Regions from separate parts of the Shewanella sp. FJAT-52076 genome, predicted to be linked through region 2. Evidence: predicted binding sites of a transcription regulator. Region 2 holds the regulator's gene; the other holds the start of a gene.
The links. The regulator LexA, encoded in region 2, represses DNA repair genes until DNA is damaged. The targets are predictions, from matches to a motif close to TACTGTATNNNNATACAGTA.

Region 1 (7,639 bases), 1.4 Mb from region 2:
ATACGGTGATGGTTGGCAGGGTTGGCCCAACCGTGGCCCCTTCGATGCCATCATGGTGACTGCTGCAGCTGCCAGCGTGCCAGCCGCTTTACTTGAGCAATTGTCTGAAGGCGGGAGGCTCATTATCCCGGTGGGTGAGGATGCCCAGCAATTATTGGCCATCACCCGTGCAGGGCAGGATTATGCTTCCGAGGTCATTGAGTCAGTAAAGTTTGTGCCCTTGGTCAATGGAAACCTGGCGTAAATCATGCTGACTTCGGGAGCTGCTCATTCATGTTGAGATTGACAACTTGCTGCCTTTGTTTGCTCCTGTTGGCTGGTTGCAGCATGCAGGCGCACTCGCCTGCACCAGTCGAAAGCCTGAATTCCAAAAAAAAGCCCGCACACCCCAAGGGAAGTCTGACCAGTTCAACTTATAAAGTAAAAAAGGGCGATACCCTCTACTCAATTGCCTGGGGAGCTGGCACGGATTACCACGAATTAGCCAAGATTAATCAACTAAATAAACCGTACACTATCTTTCCCGGGCAGGTTTTAAAGCTGTCATCGACGGCTAAAAACACCAAGCCAACAAAGCAAACCACAACGGCGTCCTCGAAACCGGAAACCAAGTCGGTAACAGCCAAAAATGATAGAAAACAAAGCGCTAGCCCAGTTGTGTCCAGCGGTCAATCATCCGTAGTAGCACAGAAAAAAACACTTGATCCGAAAAATAAAGCTGATTACGCTGTAACAAGTTCACAACAAGGCGATAACCTGGTAGCGGCTGCCACTGACGGTTTACCGAGTGAAGTAGCACGCTGGCTCTGGCCAGCAAAAGGACGCTTGATTGGGACTTTCTCTGCCAGAGAGCAGGGGAGTAAAGGGATCAAAATAGCGGGAAGACGCGGGGATCCGGTCAGAGCCGCCGCCGAAGGGCGAGTGGTGTATTCTGGCAACGCACTGAGAGGCTACGGCAACCTGGTCATTATCAAGCACAGTGAGGACTTCCTCAGTGCTTATGCCCATCTGGACAAGATCCTGGTGACAGAAAAGCAACGGGTCAGTGCAGGACAGACAGTTGCGACCATGGGGAATACTGACGCTGAACACGTGATGCTTCACTTCGAGATCCGTGATCATGGTGTATCAGTCAATCCACTTAAGTATTTGCCGAAGAAATAATTTACGGCAGCCAATTTTGGCATTTGGAGGATAAAAAAGTGATTTAAAGTCATCAACAAATTTTGGGTTTGGGAGACAATATTATGAGCTTGAAAAACAATACGCTTGTTGCCGAAAAGCTTGTAGATTTTTCCGGAAAAGAAGCAGATTGCGACACCAATATGGACGGTGAAGAAGTCAGTCTGGTTCAAGACCTGGAGCTGGAACAGCAGGTTCAGGACGATTTACAACGTAACCTTGATGCTACTCAACTCTATTTGAGTGAAATTGGTTTTTCCCCTCTGCTGACTGCAGAAGAAGAAGTTTATTATTCCCGCAAAGCATTGCGCGGCTGTGAAAAGTCACGTAATCGCATGATAGAAAGCAACCTGCGGCTGGTAGTGAAAATAGCGCGTCGCTACAACAATCGTGGACTTGCTCTGCTCGACCTAATTGAAGAAGGTAACCTTGGCCTGATCCGGGCCGTTGAAAAGTTTGATCCTGAGCGTGGATTCCGTTTCTCGACCTATGCCACCTGGTGGATACGCCAGACCATTGAACGGGCCATAATGAATCAAACCCGCACCATTCGTTTGCCCATTCACGTGGTTAAAGAACTCAATGTGTATCTGAGAACCGCCCGTGAATTGGCGCATAAGCTCGATCATGAGCCTACCGCTGAGGAAATTGCGGCCAAACTGAACCTCCCCAGCGTTGAAGTGAGCCGCATGCTCAAGCTCAACGAAAAAATTACTTCTGTGGATGTGCCCCTGGGTGGTGACAACGATAAGGCGCTGTTGGATGTATTACCCGATGATGACTCTGTTGGCCCAGACTATAAGGTGCAGGACGAGGACATTTCAAATTCGGTGGTGAATTGGCTCAATGAGCTCAACACCAAGCAGCGGGAAGTGTTGGCACGTCGTTTTGGTCTGCTCGGTTATGAGCCATCAACGCTGGAAGATGTGGGTGCCGAAATCGGTCTGACCCGTGAACGTGTAAGGCAAATTCAGGTAGAAGCGCTTAAGCGTTTAAGAGACATTTTGAGTGCTCAGGGGCTGTCGGTAGAAGCCCTGTTCAGAACCTAAAAGATACTGGCAATAAAAAACGCCTCAATAAATGAGGCGTTTTTGTTTTATGGTTTCAGAGTCCTAAGCATCACAGCCCTGAGCATCACTGCCCTGAGCATCACTGCCCTTTACCTCACAGCCGAAAATATTCAGCTCGCGTCAGCTAATGCTTGGCTTTCAGACTAAACGTTTTAACTCGAACAGGAGTTCCAGCGCTTGACGCGGACTTAAATCGTTTGGATCTATTGCCTTAAGACGAAACTCTGCGGCAGAAGGCTCAGGTGTCATAGTCAATGGCAACGCTTGCTGCTTGCTCATATCGACCCCGTGATCGCGGCTTTCCAGCTGATGCAGCTTGTGTTTGGCAGCCTTGATGACGTTGGCTGGAACCCCTGCAAGTGCGGCCACCTGCAAACCATAACTCTTACTGGCTGCGCCTTCCTGTACTGCGTGCATAAAGGCAATAGTATCATCATGCTCAATGGCATCCAGATGGACATTATGAACCCCGGGGAGCATTTCTGGCAGCTGGGTCAGCTCAAAATAGTGGGTTGCAAACAAGGTCATGGCACCGAGTTTCTGTGCCAGATATTCCGCCGCCGACCAGGCCAGTGACATACCATCGTAGGTCGAGGTGCCGCGGCCAATTTCATCCATTAACACCAAGCTGTTGGCTGTCGCATTGTGCAAAATGTTGGCGGTTTCGGTCATTTCCACCATAAAGGTTGAGCGGCCGGAAGCGAGGTCATCACTGGCACCGATGCGCGTAAATATTCTGTCAACCGGGCCAATCAGGGCGCGCTCTGCGGGCACAAAACTGCCGATATGGGCCATCAGGGTAATAAGCGCAACCTGCCGCATATAGGTTGATTTACCGCCCATGTTTGGGCCAGTCACAATCAACATACGGCGCTGATTGGACAGTTCCACAGGGTTAGGGATGAAGGGGCTTTGGCTGACCCGCTCAACCACGGGGTGACGGCCTGCTTCAATTAAAATGCCCGTAATGTCGCTAAGCTCAGGGCAGTGATAGTTGAAGAGATCGGCCCTATCGGCAAAGTTTGCCAGCACGTCAAGTTCAGAGGCGGCGCGGGCAAAGTCCTGCAATTCCTGAAGCTTGGGCAATATCAAATCGAACAGCTCTTCCCACAGCTGCTTTTCAAGCGCCAGTGCCTTGCCCTGGCTGGACAGTACTTTCTCTTCGTATTCTTTAAGTTCAGGGGTGATATAGCGCTCTGTATTTTTAAGGGTTTGACGGCGCTGATAGGCAATGGGCACCAATGCCGATTGGGCGCGGCTGACCTCAATGTAGTAGCCATGTACCCGGTTATAGCCAACCTTGAGAGTGGCGATACCGGTGCGCTCCTTTTCGCGCTGCTCCATCTGCTCCAGATAATCGATGCCACCATCGCTGAGCTTGCGCCATTCATCGAGCTCGCTGTGATAGCCTTCGCGTATGACGCCTCCATCACGAATAAGGACTGGTGGATTATCCACAATTGCGCGGCAAAGCAGCTCATACTCTTCGGGAAAGGCCCCCAGAAGAATATTGAGTGACTTAAGATGGCGTGACTCACAGCGCTGCACGCGTTCGCGGATAAGGGGCAGAATGCCGAGGGCATCTCTTAACCGGGCAAAGTCTCTCGGGCGGGCGCTTCGCAGTGCAAGACGCGCCAGAATACGCTCTATATCGCCAAGGGCTTTAAGCTCTGCGCGAAGGTCCTCGTAAAGGCCTGTCTCCAACAATTCCTGCACTGCCTGCTGGCGACCGCGAATGGTATCGTGACATCGCAGTGGCTGATGTATCCACCGCTGCAGCATACGGCTACCCATGGCAGTCACTGTATTATCCAGCACGCTGGCAAGGGTGTTTTCGCGGGAACCTGACAGGCTGACAGTCAGCTCCAGATTGCGACGGGTGGCGGCATCCAGAATGATGCTGTCCCCCTGATTGAAGCGCACGATGGAATTGATATGGGGCAGGGCGGTGCGCTGGGTATCTTTCACATATTGCATCAAACAGCCTGCGGCCTGCAGCGACAGGCGCGCATCGGCAATGCCAAAGCCACGCAGATCGCGGGTACCGAACTGCTCAAGCAGCAACTTGATACAGGTATCGTAGTCAAACTCCCACTCGGGGCGGCGCCGCTTTCCCTTGATATGGTTAATCATCCCCATATCGGCGAAGTCTTCACTGTATAACAGCTCTGCCGGACTGGTGCGCTGCAGCTCTGCCTCCAGCGCTTCACGGCTTGGCAATTCTGCAATCACAAAACGGCCGGATGCCACATCCAAAGTGGCAAAACCATAACCCACCTTGCCTTGATAAACCGCCGCCAGAAGGTTGTCCTGCCGTTCCTGCAGCAGGGCTTCATCGGTAAGGGTTCCCGGCGTGACTACACGAACGACTTTTCTCTCTACCGGACCTTTTGAGGTGGCCGGATCGCCAATTTGCTCACAAATGGCAACCGATTGCCCAAGTTGAACCAGCTTGGCGAGATACCCCTCTACCGCATGATAAGGGATCCCGGCCATGGGAATAGGATCCCCGCCACTCTTGCCACGCGCGGTCAGCGAGATGGCCAGCATTTCTGAGGCACGCTTGGCATCGTCATAAAAGAGTTCATAAAAATCACCCATGCGATAAAACAGCAGCATATCCGGGTGTGCTGCCTTCATGGTCAGGTATTGACGCATCATGGGAGTGTGTTTTTCGAGATCAAGCAGGTCTGTGCTGTTCATTGCCACTCTGTAATTGCGATGGGACTTGTCAGGTCAAAGCCTGTACAGGACCGGGGTAAAGCCTATGGGCGCTCAGTCTACCAAGTTTTTCGACAAAGTGATCCTTTTCAATTCAAGGCGATGAAAGAGCCTATTTCGATGCTGTTGAAAATTATTTCACACAGGGGTTGATACTGTATGATTGTACAGTATACTAGCTTTCATTATGTACAAATACACAGGGCTTTTGCCTGAACCGCATTAACCGTTGCGTCTTCACAGCGCTTGCTGTGTGTGAGAGGGAACAATGAAAATCGATCCAAATAAAGAGAAAGCACTTGCCGCCGTTCTTGGCCAAATTGAAAAACAATTTGGTAAAGGCTCCATCATGAAGCTGGGCGAAGACCGCTCCATGGACGTGGAAACCATCTCCACCGGCTCGCTGTCTCTGGACGTGGCTCTTGGTGCAGGCGGTCTGCCAATGGGCCGTATCGTAGAAATCTATGGTCCTGAATCATCAGGTAAAACGACTCTGACCCTCGAAGTGATTGCTGCGGCTCAGCGTGAAGGCAAAGTGTGCGCCTTTATCGATGCCGAACACGCCCTCGACCCTGTATATGCCCGTAAGCTGGGTGTAGATATTGATAACCTGCTGTGCTCTCAGCCAGACACCGGTGAACAGGCGCTGGAAATCTGTGATGCTCTGACCCGCAGTGGCGCCGTTGACGTAATCATTGTGGACTCGGTAGCGGCGCTGGTTCCCAAGGCCGAAATCGAAGGTGAAATCGGTGACTCTCACGTAGGTCTTGCGGCCCGAATGATGAGCCAGGCCATGCGTAAGCTTGCTGGTAACCTCAAGCAGTCCAATACTTTGCTGATTTTCATCAACCAAATCCGTATGAAAATTGGTGTGATGTTCGGTAACCCTGAAACCACCACAGGTGGTAACGCTCTGAAATTCTACGCATCCGTGCGTTTGGATATCCGCCGCACCGGCGCCATCAAAGAAGGCGACGAAGTGGTGGGTAACGAAACCCGCGTGAAAGTGGTTAAAAACAAGATTGCCGCGCCTTTCCGCCAGGCCGATTTCCAAATCCTCTATGGTCAGGGCATTAACCGTACCGGCGAGTTGGTAGACCTGGGTGTACTGCACAAGCTGATTGAAAAGTCCGGTGCATGGTACAGCTACAAGGGCGACAAGATCGGTCAGGGCCGCGCCAACGCCACCAAGTTCCTGGCTGAAAATACTGAAATTGCAGCCGAAATTGAAAAAACACTGCGTGAAATGCTGCTGTCACACAGCTCATCTTCCGGTAGCGCCGATGAAGTAGAAGGCGATGAAAACATCGACTTCGAAACTGGAGAAGTGTTCTGAGTCAGGAACTGATGAATCACGCGCTGGCATCACTTGCCAGGCGTGATCACAGCCGCAATGAGCTCAAGCTTAAATTGCTCGCCAAGGGACACGATGCCCTTGAGATTGAGCGGGTACTGGATGAGTGTGAAGCCAAAGGTTATCTGAACGACAGTCGCTATGGCGCATCAGTCGTTCGCTCATCGGTACTGAAGGGCCACGGCGCCGCCAGAGCGCGTCAGGCCATGATAGCCAAGGGATTGGATAAAGAGGTTATTCAAAGCAATCTGGAAGGCTGCGAAGTGGATTGGTACGCCCAGGCACGGGCGAAGGCGCTGAAAAAATTTGGCGCAACCAAACCTGCCGATGCCAAAGACAGGGCAAAGCGCATACGCTATCTCGCCGGACAAGGATTCAGTTTTGATGAGATTGCCCACGCTCTGGATTTTGACCCTTACGATATGGAATGAAGACCGCAACTGTTGCGGTCTTTTTATATTTGCCTCTCGCTTCACTCTGGCCATTTTTCACAGTGGCTCTGTCCTTTGTTTGCCTCGGATTTCGCGGCCTGTGCGCTATCTTCTTCGAAAGTCTTGAGGTTATAATGAGCCCCAAATTTTTGTCGGCAGCCCGTGGAAGTGGCTGCGGCTTGTCGTATCAGGCTTATCCAACTCAGGACGTTTTCATGTATCAAACCACAGCCGCGCTTCGCAGTGCTTTTCTCGAGTATTTCAGGCAGCAGGGTCACCAGGTAGTAGACAGCAGCTCTCTGGTTCCCGGTAATGATCCAACACTGCTGTTCACCAACGCCGGTATGAACCAGTTCAAAGACTGTTTCCTCGGTATGGAGAAGCGCAGCTACGTACGGGCCGCGACTGCGCAGCGCTGCGTACGTGCCGGTGGCAAGCATAACGACCTGGACAACGTGGGTTACACCGCCCGTCACCACACCTTCTTCGAAATGCTGGGTAACTTCAGCTTTGGCGATTACTTCAAAGAAGATGCCATCCGCTTTGCCTGGGAATTCCTCACCGGTACCCTGAAACTGCCTAAAGAGAAGCTGTGCGTCACTGTGTATCACACCGACGACGAAGCCTTTGAGATCTGGAACAAGCAAATCGGTGTTCCTGCTGAAAACATCATTCGCATCGGTGATAACAAGGGGGCGCCATTCGCATCAGACAATTTCTGGCAGATGGGCGATACCGGTCCTTGCGGACCTTGTACCGAAATCTTCTACGATCACGGCGAGCACATTTGGGGTGGCCGTCCCGGCAGTCCGGAAGAAGACGGTGACCGCTTTATCGAGATCTGGAACATCGTATTTATGCAGTACAACCGTCAGTCCGAC
Region 2 (7,639 bases):
GTGCCAGTACCAGCTGCCAGCCTGAAACGCGAACTGGTTATCGTGGCTGAAATGGCCCTTAAGCACCCTGAAAAACAACACCAGCAGGAAGATGGTGCCGAGGGTAACGTGCAGGCCGTGGAAGCCTGTGAGCAAAAAGAAGGTGTTGCCATATACACCGGACGCCAGGGTTAGCCCCATTTCGGTGTAGGCATGGATATACTCTTCAACCTGCAGCGACAGGAAGCCCAATCCCAATAAAATGGTGAACCCGAGCCAGATTGTCAGCGCCGTGCGTTTGCCCTTCTCAAGCCCCATGTGGGCAAAGTGCAGGGTAAAGGAAGAGGTGAGCAGTAGGATGGTGTTGATAAGCGGCAGACCCGTCCAGCCCATGGCCTGGGTTTTGGTGCCGTCGGGGGTGGTTTCCAGTGGCCACACGGCCTCAAACGCCGGCCAAAGTACTTCGTGTGTCATGGCGTTATTGGAAGCACCGCCAAGCCAGGGCACTGCTATGGTGCGGGCGTAGAGAAGCGCGCCAAAGAAGGCCGCAAAGAACATGACTTCAGAAAAGATGAACCAGCTCATTCCCTGGCGGAAGGACCTGTCCATCTGGCTTGAGTAGAGCCCCGACATGGACTCATCAATCACATTTCTGAACCAGCCAACCATCATGAACAGAATGACGGCAACACCGGCGAGCAGAATGTATCCGGCGCCGCTGCCACCCGATTTAAGCTGATGTACAAAATTACCCGCGCCGTAGGCAATCAAAAACAGGCCAATAGCGCCGATAATGGGCCAGCCACTCTGGCTGGGAACATAGTAGTTTTGATGCTTGCTTGTCATTTCATGGCTCCCGCCTGCAGGGCACCGGCCAGATCCTTGTCTGTGATGTCATACAGGGTGTAAGAGAGGGTCAGGGTATGGATAGACTCAGGCAAATCCGGATCCACAAAGAAAATCAGTGGCAAATTGGCACTGTCTTTTCCTGCCAACACCTGTTGGTTAAAGCAAAAACACTCAGTCTTGTTGAAATAAGCGGCGCCCTGTCCGGGGGATACCGAAGGAATAGCCTGGCCAACCAGAGCATTTGACGACAGGTTGTGTGCCAGAAAATCGGTGCGTACCAGCTGCCCTGGATGTACTTCCAAGCGCTTAACCGCCGGGCCAAATTCCCATGGCATCCCGGGTTGCACCTGCGCCATAAACTCCACGGTCACAGTTCTGGCTTCGTCTACCTGCATCTGGCTGTATTGCGCGGCTTCGGAACTGGTTTTGCCGTTAATCCCCAATTGTTCGCACAGCACGTCGTAAAGGGGGACAAGGGCGAAACCAAAACCGAACATTCCAACGCAGCCAAGGCAGAGTCCGATTATCAGCTTTCGGTGAGAAACCCCGGGCGCCGTCATCTTATTTCACCTCGGGAGGAGTGCTGAACGAGTGGTAGGGGGCAGGACTTGGCAGCGTCCACTCCAAACCCTCTGAGCCTTCCCATGGCTTGGCCGGAGCAGGTTCGCCGCCGCGGATACACTTGATAACCACCGCCAGGAAGATGAGCTGCGACAGACCAAAGGCAAAGCCGCCTATGGAGACTATCTGGTTTACGTCAGCGAATTGAATCGCATAGTCCGGAATTCGCCTTGGCATACCCGCGAGGCCAAGAAAGTGCATCGGGAAAAACAGCACGTTCACTGAAATCACCGAACACCAGAAGTGCAGCTTGCCGAGCTTTTCGTCATACATGTGCCCGGTCCACTTGGGTAACCAGTAATAGGCCGCCGCCATAATCGAGAAAATGGCGCCGGACACCAGCACGTAGTGGAAGTGTGCAACCACAAAGTAGGTATCGTGGTATTGGAAGTCCACTGGCGTGATGGCAAGCATCAATCCCGAGAAACCGCCAATGGTAAAGAGGATGATAAAGGCAATGGCAAACAACATGGGTGTTTCAAAGGTCATGGAACCACGCCACATGGTCGCGACCCAGTTAAACACCTTCACCCCCGTGGGTACCGCAATCAACATGGTGCAGTACATAAAGAAGAGCTCGGCAAACACCGGCATCCCAGTGGTGAACATATGGTGTGCCCACACCAGAAACGACAGGATGGCGATGCTGGCCGTGGCGTAAACCATGGAGGCATAACCGAAGAGCTTTTTACGGCTGAATGCCGGCACTATCGCCGAGATGATCCCAAATGAAGGCAGGATCATGATGTAGACCTCGGGGTGACCGAAGAACCAGAAGATATGCTGGAACATCACAGGGTCACCGCCACCTGCGGCATCAAAGAAACTGGTACCGAAGTATTTGTCGGTGAGCACCATGGTAACAACCCCGGCCAGCACTGGCATCACGGCAATCAGCAGGAATGCGGTGATAAGCCAGGTCCAGACAAACAGCGGCAGTTTCATCCAGGTCATACCGGGGGCGCGCAGGTTGACTATGGTCACTATCACGTTGATGGCACCCATGATGGAGCTGATCCCCATGATGTGAACCGAAAACACAAACAGTGCTGTACTGTCGGGGCTGTAAGTAGTGGAGAGGGGGGCGTAAAACGTCCAGCCGAAGTTGGGTGCACCGCCTTCCATAAACAGCGAGCTGAGCAAGATGAGGAAGGCAAAGGGCAAAATCCAGAAACTCCAGTTGTTCATCCTGGGCAATGCCATATCCGGTGCCCCAATCATCATGGGGATCAGCCAGTTCGCCAACCCGGTAAAGGCTGGCATAACGGCACCAAACACCATGATAAGGCCGTGTACCGTGGTCATCTGGTTAAAGAAGTTAGGCTCAACCAGTTGTAATCCAGGCTGGAACAACTCGGCACGGATCACCATGGCCATGGCGCCACCGGTCAGGAACATAATAAAACTGAACCAAAGGTAGAGTGTGCCTATATCCTTGTGATTGGTTGTTAATATCCAGCGCATTATGCCCTTTGCCGGGCCATGATGGTGTTCGTCATGGACGCCCTGATGGGTATCGTGGGTCGTGGTTGTCATTATCGTTCCCCTACTTTCCATGATTGTTTACGTCGGTGGCCTGAACGCTATCACCGGTGTTGTTATCCCAGGCGTTACGTTCATAGGTCACCACCGCAGCAATGTCCCTGGCAGACAACATTGAGCCAAAAGCCTGCATCGCGGTCCCGGCTTTGCCGTGAATGACTATGTCGAGGTGATTGGCGATGGGACCGGTAGCGATTGGGCTTCCCGTGAGGGCGGGAAACGCACCGGGCAAACCGGCACCATTGGCTTGGTGACACGCCGCGCAAGAAGCCATGTACACTTGCTCACCACGGGCCATCAAAGCGTCCATCGACATGGGCTCGTCGGTAGCAGGTTCGGCGGCTAGCGGAGCTTCGGTCGATGTCACGGCTTCGCTGACGGGTGTCGCCTGGTCAGTTCCCTGCATCTCGGTCTGGGCTGCGGGAGCGCCGTTACTGCCATGGGCGTTAACATCAGAGGCCTGCACTGTGTCACCTGTACTGTTGCCCCATGCATTACGCTCATAGGTCACAACAGCGGCAATCTCTGTGGCAGACAACTGCTTGTTGAACGCTTGCATGGCTGTGCCGGCTTTACCGTTGAGAACGATGTCGAGATGCTTGTCGACAGGACCCATGGCAATGGCACTGTCCTTAAGGGCGGGGAATACGCCGGGCAGGCCCATACCATTGGGTTGGTGGCAGGCGGCGCAGCTGGCCATGTACACCTTTTCACCCTGCGCCATCAGTTCTTCCATGGAAAGGGTTTGGTTCAATGCCGCAGCGGCTTGGGCAGCGGCGTTGCTTGCCAGTTGCTTCTGGTTTTCAACCCAGGCGTCAAACTCTGCTTCGGGCAATACCTCAACCACTATGGGCATAAAACCGTGGTCTTTACCGCACAATTCGGCACATTGGCCGCGGTAAATGCCGGGTTTATCTATCCGGGTCCAGGCCTCGTTGATAAAGCCCGGATTGGCATCTTTTTTTACGGCAAATGCAGGCACCCACCAGGAGTGAATAACATCGTCGGAAGTCATCAAAAAGCGAACCTTACGGTTGGTGGGCAGCACCAGATGCTTATCCACTTCCAGCAAGTAGTGATCGCCTTTTGCTTCGGCGCCTTCGATTTGACTTCTGGGGGTCGCCAGGATGCTGTAAAAGCCGAAGTCGTGGTCGAAGTAATCGTAATGCCACTTCCATTGGGAGCCGGTGACCTTGATGGTCAAGTCGGCGTTGGAGGGATCTTCCATGGCGATGAGGGTCTTGGTTGCCGGAATAGCCATGGCAATCAGGATCAGAAAGGGCACCAGAGTCCACGCGATTTCGACCTTGGTACTTTCGTGAAATTGGGCGGCAACGGCCCCTTTGGATTTGCGGTGGTTTATCATGGCGTAAATCATGGCGCCAAAAACCACTACCCCTATGGCACAGCAGATGTACAGGATAGTCATGTGCAGGCCATAGACCCTGCCACTTATCTCAGTAACACCTTGTGTCATGTTGAGCGGCATATCAGCCGCAAGGATGGGCGGGGCCATAAAAGCCGCCGCGAAACAATACAACCATTGCTTCACAAGACATCTCCTCTGTCAATTGCATCAAGCAACTACAAAGAAGAGTCACACAGTAAGTCTCTGCTCTATGCAAACTCTTCGGTTCCCACAAAAAGCAACGATGACTTCAAAGTGCGTTGGCGGTTGGTATCTTATTTAATGAATTACAGCTTTGTTCACCACACTTGCACCTACAGCTGAATATATCGGTCAAATACACAATATCCATGGCGCAAGCCTCAGATACTGCGACGACATAATCGCCCGGATATAACAAACAAATCGTTGTTAACCTGAACTACATTACTTGCAGTTTAAATATTGATCAAGATCACTTTATTTTCTAATTATCTGAAAAAATTATCGAAAAAAAGCCCCGATAACGGGGCTCAAAGGGATGAAGAGATGATCAGTGCAGTGGAGAGGCACTGCGAAGGGTGTGACTTAACTCGGGCCTAACTGCAAAAGCGCTGGCCTGTGAGTGAGCATTTACATTTTCAAAAATGACACCCAATGCCACGGCATTTTTGGCTACCAATGCCAATCTGCGTTTATCTCTTGGATCCAGTTCGTTGGTCCAGCACAGCACGGCGCTTGAGGTACCGTTGGTTAGGGCTTTTTCCATCGCCCATAGGGTTTCAACTTCGTCTTTGGCATGTACCAGCAGCACACGGTCCATGCGCACACCAGCCTGTGCCAGAGTGGATTTAAGTCCGATGTTGGGTGGGCTGATAAGCACTATCCATCGGCCCTCAAGACTGAGGCGTGCGAGCTCTGGGGCGAGCTGCTGTATCTCCTGGCGCCCCTGGGATTGAGTGCTTTGGGTGATCACCTGAGATGCGGGGCAAACATCTTTGGCGGCGGAATCTGTCCACAAGCCGGGATGACGGGGTGCGTTACCAATCAGCTTGTTCATAGCCAGTCTCCATTACGGATAACGCCCACGGCCAAGCCTTCGATAGTCAGACTTTGGCTGGCAAGATCCACTCTGATAGGGGCGAACGCCTCGTTTTCTGCGTGTAAGAACACCACATTGCCTTGTTTCTCGAAGCGTTTTACCGTGACATCGTCTTCCACCCGGGCAACGACAACCTGGCCGTTTCGTGCCTGGTTCATCTTGTGCACTGCCAGCAGGTCTCCGTCGAGAATGCCTATGTCTTTCATACTGTCGCCGCGAACGCGCAGCAGAAAATCGGCATGGGGGCGGAACATGGCAGGATCGACCTGATAATACTGCTCCACATGCTCCTGGGCGAGAATGGGCTCACCGGCAGCCACCTGACCTATCAAGGGCAGCCCCGGGTCTGGCTGATCTTCCAGCTCATCACCCGCCAGTCTGATACCTCGCGAGGTGCCGGGCATAATCTCAATGCAGCCTTTTTTGGCAAGCGCTTTAAGATGCTCCTCGGCGGCATTGGCACTTTTAAAGCCGAGTCTGGATGCAATTTCTGCCCGTGTTGGGGGCATGCCGGTTTCGGCGATGTTGCGTTTGATTAGGTCCAGGATCTCGGCCTGGCGAGGCGTCAGCGGTCTCATGGTCATCCCTGTTTTTCTATACAGTTACTGTTAGTATATACAGTATTTTAGTCAGCGCAAGTATTAACCATTTTTCAGATTATTGGCTAATGGCTGCGGCTGTCTGATATTCTATTGCGCTATTGATTAAAGCCAGGTTCCCAATATCAGCATGTCAGCACACGAGTCTTTTTGGTTTAAGTCTTTGCGTTGGATCCAGAAGCAGTTGGTACACACCATTGTGGTACCTCAGGATCCCTTCGCCGATTTGAATCTCGATCCCTCCCGCCCCTTGGTTTACGTCATGAAAACCGAGTCAGTGAGCGATATTGCTGCGCTCCATGAGGTGACCGGCAAGTTGGGGTTACCCAGCCCATATCAGATGCTGGAAGTCGATGGGATCAAGACCCCACGGGTCGTGTGTCTGGAGGGCAGAAAGCCGCTGTTTGGCAAACGTGACAGCAATGAGCCTTTTTTGCAGACTTTCCAGCAACTGCTGGCATTGCACCGTCAGCAGCAAGAGCTGGATATACAGCTGGTGCCTGTAAGTCTTTACTGGGGGCGAACCCCGGGTAAAGAAGATGACACTATGCGTGCAGCAGTGCTTGAGCGGGAAGATCCGACCTGGCTGCGTAAATGTTTGATGATTTTATTCCTGGGTCGCCATAACTTCGTGCAGTTTTCCCGTGCCGTGTCACTTCGTCATATGGCCGATGAACATGGCACAGATAAGCGCATTGCCCACAAGCTTGCCCGGGTGGCGAGAGTTCATTTCCGCCGTCAGCGTAAAGTGATGACAGGGCCTGTGTTGCCCAATCGTCAGGCCATGTTTCATGCGCTGCTGAAATCCGACAACTTGAAAAAAGCGATTGCCGAAGAAGCCGCCAGCAAAAAAATCTCTGAAGAAAAGGCCCGTGAAACCGCCATTCAATATCTGGATGAGATTGCAGCCGATTACTCCGATAGTCTGGTGCGCATCGCCGAGCGCTTCCTCACCTGGCTGTGGAACAAGCTCTATAAAGGCATCAGCATCAAGGGCGCCGAACAGATTCGCCAGTTGCACCATGACGGCCATGAGATTGTGTATGTGCCTTGCCACCGGTCGCACATGGATTATTTGCTGCTGTCTTACATCCTTTATTACGAAGGCATGGTGCCGCCCCATATCGCTGCCGGGATTAACCTGAATTTCTGGCCCGCCGGCCCCATGTTCCGCCGTGGCGGCGCCTTCTTTATCCGCCGCAGCTTTAACGGCAACAAGCTTTACACCGCAGTATTCCGCGAATATCTGGATCAGCTTTTCGCCAAGGGATACTCGGTGGAGTACTTTACCGAAGGTGGCCGCTCCCGCACCGGCCGTCTGCTGGCACCCAAAACCGGCATGCTGGCCATGACATTGTCTTCGGTTATCCGCGGAATTGAGCGACCTGTGACCCTGGTGCCCGTGTATTTGGGTTACGACCATGTGATGGAAGTGGCTACCTATCACAAAGAGCTGTCGGGTAAGAAAAAAGAAAAGGAATCCGTATGGCAGGTTTTTGGTGCCATACGCAAGCTGGGTAACTTTGGCCGTGGCTATGTGAACTTTGGCCAGCCCATCAC

Region 1: a site for LexA is predicted at 5,127-5,146, ahead of recA (recombinase RecA). Genes of this name have one in related genera too.

Annotation. Positions count from the first base shown of each region.
Region 1 covers NZ_CP080415.1:1,209,430-1,217,068, forward strand. Annotated here, with positions in the region: gene K0H79_RS05285 (protein-L-isoaspartate(D-aspartate) O-methyltransferase) at 1-244, shown strand, start outside; gene K0H79_RS05290 (peptidoglycan DD-metalloendopeptidase family protein) at 274-1,164, shown strand; gene rpoS (RNA polymerase sigma factor RpoS) at 1,248-2,231, shown strand; gene mutS (DNA mismatch repair protein MutS) at 2,391-4,955, opposite strand; gene recA (recombinase RecA) at 5,242-6,309, shown strand; gene K0H79_RS05310 (regulatory protein RecX) at 6,321-6,758, shown strand; gene alaS (alanine--tRNA ligase) at 6,974-7,639, shown strand, end outside.
Region 2 covers NZ_CP080415.1:4,095,591-4,103,229, reverse strand. Annotated here, with positions in the region: gene K0H79_RS18175 (cytochrome c oxidase subunit 3) at 1-825, opposite strand, end outside; gene K0H79_RS18170 (cytochrome c oxidase assembly protein) at 822-1,388, opposite strand; gene ctaD (cytochrome c oxidase subunit I) at 1,390-2,985, opposite strand; gene coxB (cytochrome c oxidase subunit II) at 2,996-4,543, opposite strand; gene K0H79_RS18155 (cell division inhibitor SulA) at 4,932-5,438, opposite strand; gene lexA (transcriptional repressor LexA) at 5,435-6,058, opposite strand; gene plsB (glycerol-3-phosphate 1-O-acyltransferase PlsB) at 6,210-7,639, shown strand, end outside.